Regions from separate parts of the Priestia sp. SIMBA_032 genome, predicted to be linked through region 1. Evidence: predicted binding sites of a transcription regulator. Region 1 holds the regulator's gene; each other region holds the start of a gene.
The links. The regulator LexA, encoded in region 1, represses DNA repair genes until DNA is damaged. The targets are predictions, from matches to a motif close to CGAACATATGTTCG.

Region 1 (3,220 bases):
TTAATAATAAGTAATTGTGACGCTTGGCCGCGATTTTTTCTTGATTTTGATACAAAGTGCCAAGGGTTTCTTTGACTTCTTGATAAAGAGAATTGATGTGGAAGATTTTTTTGAAGAGCTCAGAAAACTCTTGACCTTCTGTGCGAGAGCTAATTTCTAAAAATAAATATTTACCTGAAAATACGGTAATAGAGCGGATTAGTCGTTCAATGCCCTCTGAATTTTTATGAAACGTGAGCTGAGAATACTCATAAGATAATTTTAACAACACGATTTTATAGAAAAAATGTAAAAATAAATTATAGTAATGCTGGCCAAATAGATGATTCATCAAAAGCTGATCCGTTTTAGAGTCTGTCGATTTAGAAATACACGAAAACACATGGTCTGTTATGACGTAATAGGTTTCAGGAGCCCATCTGGAATACACGTGTTTGGTATTATACGTTTTAATATACTCATGGTTGTGTGCAGAGATAAACGGCTTTCCGTCAGGCGTATAGCTATTTAGCTGCCCAGTACGAAATAACGTTGTGGAGTTAATCTCTTGCTCTTGATTTACCGTTACATAACTTAATACAAACATCCGTTCATCGATAAAATAAGGAAGACTCCCGACGTGCTGTTCACGTGTGGCTTCTTTTTTGATGTGTTCGTTCAAAAATGGCGCGAGCTGTGAAAAAATATAATCCTGTACTTTGCTATAGCGATGATGTTCATAGGTAATGGTGGATCCATGCTCTTCAGCAAGCTTCGGTTCTAATACACGAAAATGATTCATGAATTCTAAAATATCATCATAGGTGTAATGATTATGACTCATCTCAGTGCGAATGGTCATGACGCCAATTTCAAAAGGACATAAAAAAACATCCACAGACAGCACGTTGCTAGACACGGTGGCGGAGGAAGTTTGTAGCGTAACGGTATGGTCTATTTTTTTTGAAAATCGAAGCAACCCTTCTTTTTCGCATGAATCAGGAAATAGAATACATTCAATGTAAGGAAGAAAATATTGATCCAAGCTATCATGAGATACGTAATACTGTTCTCCATAGTATTCTTTTTCTAAATGTTTGTTTTGAATGGAAAAAAACTCGAATAAATTTTCTTTCAGTGCATGAACAAGCTGCTCTTTATTTTTTCGATCAAAGGAAAAAGGAAAAAGAAACATGTGCATTGCTTTGGTAGGCATAATAGTTTGAAATGGTTCTGTTTTCCTTGGTGTATTGGTCATAAACTACATCCTTCTTATGGTCGGTAGTATTTCCTTTTGAGAGTCGAAAAAATGCAGATAGAAAGTAAAAGGTAAAACAGGCTTTATAAAAACCGCTCTACCTGCCTGCAATGATCCGACGTATCATTTATAATATGCCAATTTTTTTAGAAAACAAACGTAAAAAAACCAACTAACATCATGATTAGTTGGTTTTACATACAGTGTGTGATTAGTGAATCGTGCGATATACACCAGTTACTTTTCCTAAAATCGTTACGTGGCGAAGAATAATAGGCGCCATCGTTGAATTTTCAGGCTGTAAACGAACGAAATTTTCTTCTTTAAAGAAACGTTTTACCGTTGCTTCGTTGTCCTCGGTCATAGCGACCACAATATCTCCATTATTAGCAGTTTGCTGCTGGCGTACGATTACCATATCGCCATCTAGAATACCTGCTTCAATCATACTTTCTCCCATAATTTCAAGCATGAATACATGATCATCTGGAGAAACGAATTTATCTGGAAGAGGGAAATATTCTTCCACATTTTCAACGGCTGTTATAGGAAGACCCGCTGTTACTTTACCGATAACAGGAACATTAATGACATTGCTTTTAGGGATGTTGACTTCGTCTAGTTGAAGAACTTCGATTGCTCTTGGTTTTGTTGGATCTCTGCGAATTAACCCTTTGCTTTCTAAACGAGCTAAATGCCCGTGTACAGTGGAGCTAGAGGCTAATCCTACCGCTTCCCCAATCTCACGAACAGAAGGCGGATAACCTTTTAATTTTACTTCGTGCTTAATAAAATCTAGTATGTCTTGTTGACGTTTTGATAGCTTCATATTTTTCACCTCGATTTTAGCTATTCTTTAGGTGAATTATACCACGTGATGTGTCAATATACAAACATAAGTTCGAAGAATTCCATTGACAGAAACAAATGTTCTCAATAAAATAAGAACATATATTCTGATAGGGGGATCATAATATGCACCAATTCTTACATTCTATGAAACATTACGCTATTTTTTTTGCAGTTATCGCTGCACTTACATATGTATTGACGCTGGTTTTAGGAGCGGATAAAGTAGATTTAGACAAATATTCAACGGTTACTATTACAAAAGGGGATACGCTTTGGGAATTGTCCAACAAGTATCATAATCACCATCATTTGACCACCAATGAATTTGTCAAATGGGTTGAAGACGTCAATGATTTAAACTCAGACACTGCCCAGTCTTTATCTCCTGGAGATAAATTATATATTCCTGTTTTAAAAAAAGAGTTACGTAATCAAGTGGCAATTGAACAGTAGTGTGTAACGGCCGTTCCTGAATATTGTTAGAAGCCGAAAAGGTCGTGATAAAAGTGGACGCCATTATTTATTGCCGTGTCAGTACGGATAAAAAAACCCAAGAAACATCTTTACAGCGCCAGCAAGAAGAATTAAAAAAGCTTGCTGGTCTTCATCATCTAGACGTAAAAAAAGTCGTAATGGAAAAAGCAAGCGGATATGAAGTAGACAGAGAGGGTATTTTGGATGTTCTTCATACAATGAAGGAAGAAAAAATATCCGTGCTGCTCATTCAAGACGAAACACGATTAGGCAGAGGAAATGCCCGAATTGCGCTGCTTCATGCTTTTCATAAAGAGAATGCTACGATCTATACGATTAGTCATCAAGGTCAGCTTCAGCTTTCAGAATCTGATTCGATGGTGTTAGATATTATTAGCTTAGTGGAAGAGCATCAGCGGAAATTACATAATGCTAAAATTAAAAGAGGAATGAAAAGAGCCGTAGAAAACGGTTATCGTCCGCAGAAAAATTTAAAAAATCAAGGAGTTAACTCGGGAAGAGAAAAAAAAGAAGCGCCGATTGAAGAAATTGTCCGCCTTCGTCATAACGGCTTAACCTTTGCTGAAATTTCAGTTACGCTAAAAGGTTTTGGCTATAATATTTCAAAAGCGACGGTACATCGTCGCTATCAAGAGT
Region 2 (3,220 bases), on a different contig from region 1:
ATGGCCTGAGCCAGCATTTCTTTCCCAGAACCAGGTTCTCCTGTTAATAGAATAGGCATATCTGTAGATGCCACTTTTTTGGCAATGTCAACGGCTTGCTTAATTTCAGGACTGATACCTGCGAAAGAAGAAAATGGATTATCTTTTGGAATGAGAAGAGACACATCAATTTCTTCATTTAATCTTACAATATTGGTAATGTCATGTTCAGTTGCGACTCCACCTATGACTCGATTGTTTCTTATAATAGGGGATGCATTGATGAGCACGTGAGTTTGTTCATTAGGACGATGATACGTTCCGCGTACAGGGCGCCCTTCGTTTAGAATCGTATGTAGAATGATGGATTCATCTTTGAAATGCTCTCCGATTTTTCTACCAATAATATCATCTCTCTGAATCTTATACGTATGTTCCGCAGCAGTATTCCACAAGATTACATTTCCTTCATTATCGACCGCTGTCACTGCATCATTAATGGTTTCTGCCAATGTATCAAAATAGGAAGCAAATATCTCATTTTGGCTATGCAAATGTGTAATCCACTGCGAAGGTGTTACAAGTCCTATTGTGGTTTCTTGGTTTTCTGCTTGAATGAGGACTGGTCTGTTCCAGTTTGTGTTGGCTTGTAAATTGGCTAACGTAGAAGTAGAAGATGAAGGCCAATTTGTATCCGCTATTATTTTTTTTATGGACGATGCCTCGTCATGACCTGTTAACAGGTATCGTTCATCTTTTTGTATTACATAAAAGGTACTTGCTGTGACTACGACGAAGTCATAGTTTGAAAGTTCAGATGTCACTTTAGCTAAAGAAGTTGATTCTTCAACTGTTATAAAGGAGTTATTTATAAGAACTTGATCAACGCTTGCCATACTAAACCCCTCTCAGTACATATTTTTTATACTGTATCATAATTTAGAAATTGGCGCAAAAGCCTATCTTTTTCAAACAATCACGCAGCTTACTTTCTTTTATTGCTTTCATTCAAAGAGTTGTATTCCCTTCGAAAAGGGTAGTATAAGAATTTAGTGGGTAATAAAGTAACAGGGTAAAAAATAAAAACAAACAAACACTATATAAGATTAATACTCATTAGTTTCATTTATGATTATAAAGTGATAAAATACGAATATCAGTTCGTGTTTTCGGTTTTTACATATCGTAATAAAAAATAGATAAAACAAGAAAATGGAAACGGAGGCCTTCATTTGAAAGATCAGTTTGAATTAGTATCCCCATATCAACCGCAAGGTGATCAGCCAAAGGCAATTGAAAAGATTGTGAAAGGAATTAAAGAAGGTAAGCAGCATCAAGTTTTATTAGGTGCTACAGGAACGGGAAAAACCTTCACCATGTCTAATGTTATTAAGGAAATAAATAAGCCGACATTAATTATGGCTCATAACAAAACGCTTGCTGGTCAATTGTACAGTGAGTTTAAAGAGTTTTTCCCTAATAACGCAGTTGAATACTTTGTCAGTTACTACGATTACTATCAGCCTGAAGCTTATGTACCTCAAACAGATACATTTATTGAAAAGGATGCAAGCATTAATGATGAAATTGATAAACTTCGTCACTCGGCAACTTCTGCTCTTTTTGAACGAAAAGATGTCATTATTATTGCCAGCGTGTCCTGTATTTATGGATTAGGGTCTCCGGAAGAATACAAAGAAATGGTCGTATCTCTTCGAGTAGGAATGGAAAAAGAGCGGAATCAGCTGCTTCGTACGCTAGTGGATGTACAGTACGAAAGAAACGATATTGACTTCAAGCGCGGAACGTTTCGCGTTCGCGGCGATGTTGTGGAGATTTTTCCTGTATCTCGAGATGAACACTGTATTCGCGTCGAGTTTTTCGGAGATGAAATTGACCGCATTCGAGAAGTTGACGCTCTAACAGGAGAAATTATTGGAGATCGTGAACACGTAGCTATCTTCCCGGCATCTCACTTTGTCACGAGAGAAGAAAAAATGCGTGTTGCTATTCAAAATATTGAAAAAGAATTAGAAGAACAGCTAGAGAAGCTAAAAGAAGCAGGAAAGCTTTTAGAAGCGCAGCGCTTGGAGCAGCGCACGCGCTACGATCTAGAAATGATGAGAGAGATGGGCTTTTGTTCAGGAATCGAGAACTACTCTCGTCATTTAACGCTTCGTCCGGCTGGTTCTACACCTTATACACTGCTGGATTTCTTCCCGGAAGATTTCCTTCTTGTTGTGGATGAATCCCACGTTACCATTCCTCAAGTTAGAGGAATGTATAATGGAGACCAAGCGCGTAAACAAGTGTTGGTGGATCATGGTTTCCGCCTGCCGTCTGCATTAGATAACCGTCCGCTTAAATTTGATGAATTTGAACAGCATATTAAACAAATCGTCCATGTTTCAGCAACACCAGGTCCTTATGAACTTGAGAAGGCGCCTAAGGTGATTGAACAAATTATCCGTCCAACGGGATTATTAGATCCAAATATTGAAGTTCGACCAATTGAAGGGCAGATTGATGATTTAATTGGAGAAATCCACGACCGGATTAAGCGAAATGAACGAGTACTTGTTACGACGTTAACAAAGAAAATGTCTGAGGATTTAACGAACTACTTAAAAGAAATTGGCATTAAAGTTCAATATCTTCACTCTGAAGTGAAGACGCTCGAGCGTATTGAAATTATCCGAGAGCTGCGTCTTGGAAAATATGATGTACTTATAGGGATTAACTTACTCCGTGAAGGTTTAGATATTCCGGAAGTTTCGTTAGTAACCATATTAGACGCGGATAAAGAAGGATTCTTGCGTTCAGAACGATCGCTTATTCAAACCATTGGACGTGCCGCGCGAAATGCTAATGGACATGTCATTATGTATGCAGATCGCATCACAAACTCCATGGACATTGCAATCAATGAGACAAAGCGTCGTAGAAGTATTCAAGAAGCTTATAATGAAGAGCACGGCATTACGCCGACAACGATTCAAAAAGAAGTTCGAGGCTCAATTCGTGCAACGTTAGTGGCAGAAGATACAGAAACGTATGAAGAAGCACCGGCATTTGATAAGCTCAACAAAAAAGAAAAAGCAAAGCTCGTAGAAGAGATGGAACAAGAAATGAAAGAAGCAGCCAAAGCGCTTAACTTTGAACGCGCAGCTGAGCTTCGTGACTTGATTCTAGAATTAAAAGCGGAAGGGTGATCAAACATGGCGATGGAAAAAATCGTGGT
Region 3 (3,220 bases), on a different contig from region 1:
TGTTCGGAGCCATTACGTTTGTTCCGTTCTTTATGCAAGGAATCGTTGGAGTAAGCGCCTCAGAATCAGGTACCATTATGACACCAATGATGATTTCAATGATTGTAACGAGTATTATTGGAGGTCAGCTTGTTTATAAAGTTGGTATCAAGCCTCAAATCGTTACGGGTATGCTCATTATGGCAGGAGGGTTCTTCTTGTTAACAACATTAGACCTGCACACTAGCAAGCTTGTTGCTACTTCTTATATGGCCATAATCGGTTTAGGAATGGGTCTTGTAATGCCAATTTTAACACTTGCTCTTCAAGAAAGCTTTTCAAAAGAAGAGCTGGGTGTGGTGACATCATCAAGTCAATTTTTCCGTTCAATTGGAGGAACGTTCGGTATTACCATTTTAGGAGCGGTAATGAACGCCAAATCAGGTACGCTTCTTACTGACAAACTCGTTCCCTATTTAAACTCATTGCCTGCTCAAGCAAGCGCTTTTGCGGACGGATTCAAAAAAGCGATTGATACGAATCCTGAAAGTGTGCTGCAGATGCTGTTTAGTCCTGAGGCGCTAAAGAGTATCCCAGCTGCGCTTTCAGACAGCATTGTACCCATTTTGAAGACCTCGCTAATGAGCGCATTGCACAGCGTCTTTTTCATGGGCTTAGCTTTTATTATTTTAGGAGCGGTATGTACATTGTTCTTAAGGCAGATCAAGCTTTCAAATAAAAAAGCCGAAGAAAAACCAGAAGAAGGCATTGCTGAAGTAGAGCCATCACATTAAAAAAAGCGCACAAATTTGTGCGCTTTTTTCTATATTAACTGGTTGTTTCATTAGGCTTGCGAAGAAAAGGGGATTGTTTGGACGTGTCATACGAAATTTGATCAAGCAAATACGTTAAATATAAGTTCAATTCAAAACGATCTTCCGACACAAAATCTGTAAGCGCTTGCTTATTATCTTTCCACATGGTAATTCCTCCTTAATTTTACATACTAATGAATGGATTTAATATCAGAAAGCTGAAGGGAAACAACGGCTTCATTTTCGTCTTTTACGGATAGAATTTGCTGATGGAGGTTTAAGTTGTGCACGCGGCCTTTGCACGTTTGCAACGTTCCATCTTTATAGTAAGAAACAGTTATCGTCCCACTTTTCGTTAATTCTCGTAAAAACATTCAAGAAGCCTCCTTAAAAAAGATTACCTGATTTAAAAGCCAGTCCTTTCATTTGAGATGAGCAAAAGGGAATTGTATGTACTGCAAGCTTCCCTTTATATTCTTCAATGTGTATGAATAAATCGAATAAAAGGTTGCTAGCCCACCTATAAACTGTCCTAAATTTCAGAATATACTGTCTTTTCCTAATAGTGTTTTTTAAAAGGATTAATGTTACATTTATTATGTAACATTCTGATGAGAAAGAAAACCGTTTCTACAAAACTTCTCTAAAAATTACAAAATATTCATATTCATGTGAAGGATGTAGAATGAGCAAATATAGAAGTAACTGCGTTTATGAAAAACGTAAACACAACTTCAATTATTAATGATCTTAATACTAATTATCAATTATATGTATTTTACTAATTTATTCTTCTCCGATAAAATGCAGGTAGACGAATTTGATAAGAATTTTCTAATGATTTATATAATTAAATTTGATATAATCTATAGGAATAATAATGTATGAAGGGAAACATCATTGATTAATTAGACACAGGTATTACATGTTGTTGAAGATGATTCGTAAAAGCATACATATTTAAATTATATATTTTGGTGAGGTGGACAGTGTTGCAACTTAAGGTAGTAAACAGCCCTTTTAATCAAGAACAAGCAGATTTGCTTAATCGCCTTCTGCCGACATTAACAGAAGCACAAAAAATGTGGTTGAGCGGTTATTTAACAGCAGCTCAATCTACGTCTGCCGAAGGAACGCCAGACGTTTCTACAGCAGCGTCTGCTCAAACGAAGCAGACAGTTTCAAAAGACGTAACGATTCTTTACGGATCACAAACAGGAAACGCTCAAGGACTTGCTGAAAATACAGGCAAAACGCTTGAAGCAAAAGGCTTTAATGTAACTGTATCTTCTATGAATGATTTCAAACCAAATAATTTAAAGAAACTTGAAAATTTATTAATTGTCGTAAGTACACATGGAGAAGGAGAGCCGCCTGATAATGCGCTATCTTTCCATGAATTTCTTCACGGCCGTCGAGCGCCAAAACTTGAGAACTTCCGTTTCTCTGTTTTATCGCTTGGAGACAGCTCATACGAATTTTTCTGTCAAACAGGAAAAGAATTTGATGTGCGCTTAGCAGAACTTGGCGGTGAAAGACTGTATCCGCGCGTTGACTGTGATTTAGATTTTGAAGAGCCCGCAAATAAATGGCTTAAAGGTGTTATTGACGGATTAAGCGAAGCGAAAGGACACAGCGCTTCGGCAGCTGTTCCAGCGGAAGCTCCTGCAGGGACTTCACCATATTCAAGAACAAATCCTTTTAAAGCAGAAGTGCTTGAGAACTTAAACTTAAACGGCCGCGGATCCAATAAAGAAACGCGACACTTAGAACTATCTCTAGAAGGTTCAGGTTTGACGTATGAACCAGGAGACAGTTTAGGTATTTATCCTGAAAATGACCCGGAGCTTGTTGATCTTCTTCTTAACGAATTCAAGTGGGATGCAAGTGAAAGTGTAACGGTTAATAAAGAAGGAGAAACGCGTCCTCTTAGAGAAGCACTAATCTCTAATTTTGAAATTACCGTTTTAACAAAGCCGCTTTTAAAGCAAGCAGCTGAGCTTACTGGAAACGATAAGTTAAAAGCGCTTGTAGAAAATCGCGAGGAATTAAAAGCATACACACAAGGCCGTGATGTAATTGACTTAGTTCGTGACTTCGGTCCATGGAACGTATCGGCACAAGAGTTTGTAGCCATTTTACGCAAAATGCCAGCGCGCCTTTACTCGATTGCAAGCAGCTTATCAGCAAACCCTGATGAAGTTCATCTAACAATCGGAGCGGTACGCTACGAAGCGCATGGACGCGAGCGTAAAGGTGTTTGTTCAGTCCTGTGTTCAGAACGTTTGCAGCCAGGCGATACGATTCCTGTATACCTTCAAAGCAATAAAAACTTTAAGCTTCCTCAAGATCAAGAAACGCCAATTATTATGGTAGGACCTGGTACAGGTGTGGCTCCGTTCCGCTCATTTATGCAAGAGCGTGAA
Region 4 (3,220 bases), on a different contig from region 1:
AAAGATTTCAATGGGGTGAGAAGAAGCTATTTCAATAGTAGTCAGTTCAGTAGGTCAAATAAAAGACTTACAAAAATACATTAAAAAAAGCACCTTTTTTTCGTAAGTGCTTGCAACTAATGACACTAATGACACCTCATGGAATCAAGAGGCTCTAAATCTTATAGTGCTGCTTATTTCTTAAATCAGTCTATCTATTAAAATAAAAAGCGCCTCAATTATTAGATGCCTAGTTTTTTTTATTATTTTTCTTCTGTAACCATAAATTGTACCACATTATTTAAATTGATGTGCACTAGCTCTTTTTCATTCGAAATGAATCTTTCATATTTTGTTATATGACTAATGACTTCTTTCTTTGATGTGGCTTCGAATTTTAATTCCTTTGTCCTGCCATTTATAAATTCGAAAATAACTTTAAATTTAAGCATAGGTTTATCTCCTCTTTATCTACTTATTCTTCTTATTTCATTAATTCTTCTTCAAAGGAAAAAGCACTTGGATATTTAGTAACCGTATAAGAGTATCTGTTCATGTTTTCTATATAATGACTTTTTAAGATTGTTACTAATTCGTTCGATACTCTTATAGTTACTGTTTTTCCATTACTAAATATTTTCACGCTTATATCCCTCATCTTCTCTTCTATTAAAAATAATAAGATTATCGTATTATTCTTATAATAGAGCTGAGAAAAGCTTACATCAACCCGTATAGATTTTCCTCATTCTGGTATATACGTTCAAAAAGTAAGTAACCTTTCCCCGATAGTTATTCCACTAGAGGTTACTAATAGTAAAGTATATAGTCATAAAATAGTAAAGGATTATTTTCTATAGATTTTTTTATGACCTACTGTCTCTTTTCTACCTCTGCTATGTTCTGATCTTGCCTTTTTATTAGCGAACAGAACAGAGCAAAGGAATGTTCACCATTAATAATAGGTGGGAAAAATGTGTCAGTCCCTAGTCGTTCTTATTATCTTTGGGCTAACGTTTACATACGCATTAATGCGCCATTAGGCTTTGGTAACTCCTCAACTGTTATCAGATTCATTTTACAAAAATGTTCAAAAAATTGTTGTGCCAGCTCTCTTTCCTTTGGGTCATTTTTCAACTCAACTATATCAAGTAAAATTTGAGCCATCCATAAATTATCAAAATAACGGTATTTACCTGTATTCCATGTCATTTTTTGGGATGACTTTTCATTTACATAATATTCCCAGAAAAGCATCTGATCCGATTCCTGTTCTGTAAGTTGGAGTCTGTATTTTGAATGAGCAGGAATATATCCATCTTCACAAAGCTTACCGATAAAATCTTCATTTACCATATAGACGCCTAAGACACGTCTATCTTTTTCAGGCATATTGGAATCTATTGCAGTTAACAAGACAGCACTATTTTGGTGCAAACGGGTGGGTTTGGTTGGCTTCCCCTTGTTATTACCACTTTTTATTACGCCTGAAAAAACCTTCCACTCTAAAAAAGAACTACTCTGTTCTTCTATGTCACACCAAAAAACCATTTGTGATTCAGAATGAAGTTTATGATTTTTCATAAGTTTTTCAAGTCCCCAGCGAAGTTCTTGGTTTTTTCGTTGAAGTTTTTTTTCCTCTTCCTTCTTCCGTTCTTCCTCCTTGTGTTCCATTTCCTTTTTTTCTATAATTTTTTCGAGTGAATTAGCAACACTTTTATCATGCAGTTTTAGATGCTTTCCAAATACATCGGGGAAAACAAACTTTTTATTTTCCGAGGCGAAATGTATTTCAATACTAGAATCATTATATTTAACTATACTACCTATCCCAAAAAGCTTGTGTGTAACTTTCTTATTGATTAAATTCATTATTCTAGGCCTCCTTGTAGAATAAAAACACGATTACTATTAGATAGTAAATTAATAATTTTATTCAACTAACTTACCTTTAAAGCTCACACAACTGTTTGAGTTTTTTTTCAATTTAAAAAAGGGTATTGAAAAAATGTATCCATAATTCTATCTGAAAAAACACAGCAGAATTCGGAATACGATTGAAAAAACAATTGTAAAACTATTATAACATTTTTTGAAAATATTACAAATTTTCCATTGACAATATATTTTAATTTGAGTTAAAATAAAGTTTTATTATTTATAATAAATTGAAATAAAAGTCTCTAAAAAGTCGCGATCCTTCTGGAAAGTCCCTATAAATAACCACTTGATTACAGGTGATAAGTGAAATGATTCCACGATTAAACTAATCTCTAAACTAACCCTTATTACGTTGGAGACTTAGTTTAAGGGTGTACTACTACAGTAAGTGGTACAAGTAAAAAGAAAAATAAGAAGATATGAACATTATTAGCAAGTGTTTAGAAATTCTCATATTAAAAATTCCGTGCATTATTCAATGGAAATATAATGGTAAAAAACTCAATTCCTATAAATAATTATTACTCCTTTATAAGCTATAATATAATATGAGGAGTAGTGATGTTAGTATGTATTATTACGGCAAAAGAAATCAAGAACTTTTAGCTCAAGAACAAACAGAGGTTTGGGAATGTACAGTAGAAGATTGTAAGGGCTGGATGAGAAAAGATTTCTCTTACGACAATCACCAAAAATGCCCTTTGTGTGGAAATCACATGGAAGCTGGAGAACGGCTTATTAATAAAATCCCCCTTAATCCCCATCGAAGATAATTTGTACCAATGCTATCGCATAGATTAAAAATTACTACTATATTATTTAATTTAATTGAAAATATAGTTAATTTATTTACATTTGCTTTCTATTTCTATTATGTGTTATAACTAGTTATACCTTGTATCGATCGTCTTGTCTAAAACCCAGGCTTTTTTTTAAAGCCTGGGTTTTCTATTGAACTAATAGTAGATAAATCATGGTTTTCTAATTATAAGACCATAAAAAAAGACTCCTTCATAAGGAGTCCTTTTGTTATCACTTTTGATTATGCTTTGTGAACGTTAGCAGCTTGTGCTCCACGTTGACCTTGCTCGATATCAAAAGTAACTTTTTGACCTTCTTCTAATGATTTGAAACCTTCACCTTGAATAGCACTGAAATGAACGAATACATCGTCTCCGCCTTCGATTTCAATGAAACCGAAACCTTTGTCTGCATTAAACCATTTTACTGTACCTTGTGTCATAATGTTGCCTCCTGCTGTGGAATACTCCACAAATGTATTACCTCTCTTGCCCAATCA

Region 2: uvrB (excinuclease ABC subunit UvrB) is a predicted target of LexA. The motif match lies at 1,130-1,143, and genes of this name have one in related genera.
Region 3: SB717_RS16730 (YolD-like family protein) is a predicted target of LexA. The motif match lies at 1,292-1,305, and genes of this name have one in related genera.
Region 4: SB717_RS29325 (malate synthase) is a predicted target of LexA. The motif match lies at 1,939-1,952, and genes of this name have one in related genera.

Annotation. Positions count from the first base shown of each region.
Region 1 is NZ_JAWRXD010000002.1:799,029-802,248, forward strand. Features, by position in the region: gene SB717_RS09995 (magnesium transporter CorA family protein) at 1-1,237, opposite strand, end outside; gene lexA (transcriptional repressor LexA) at 1,449-2,066, opposite strand; gene yneA (cell division suppressor protein YneA) at 2,213-2,542, shown strand; gene SB717_RS10010 (YneB family resolvase-like protein) at 2,596-3,220, shown strand, end outside.
Region 2 is NZ_JAWRXD010000006.1:165,721-168,940, forward strand. Features, by position in the region: gene SB717_RS20090 (sigma-54 interaction domain-containing protein) at 1-875, opposite strand, end outside; gene uvrB (excinuclease ABC subunit UvrB) at 1,212-3,191, shown strand; gene uvrA (excinuclease ABC subunit UvrA) at 3,198-3,220, shown strand, end outside.
Region 3 is NZ_JAWRXD010000004.1:474,504-477,723, reverse strand. Features, by position in the region: gene SB717_RS16740 (MDR family MFS transporter) at 1-773, shown strand, start outside; gene SB717_RS16735 (hypothetical protein) at 808-960, opposite strand; gene SB717_RS16730 (YolD-like family protein) at 986-1,168, opposite strand; gene SB717_RS16725 (assimilatory sulfite reductase (NADPH) flavoprotein subunit) at 1,787-3,220, shown strand, end outside.
Region 4 is NZ_JAWRXD010000024.1:5,614-8,833, reverse strand. Features, by position in the region: gene SB717_RS29330 (hypothetical protein) at 243-431, opposite strand; gene SB717_RS29325 (malate synthase) at 997-1,851, opposite strand; gene SB717_RS29320 (cold-shock protein) at 2,490-2,693, shown strand; gene SB717_RS29315 (cold-shock protein) at 2,963-3,163, opposite strand.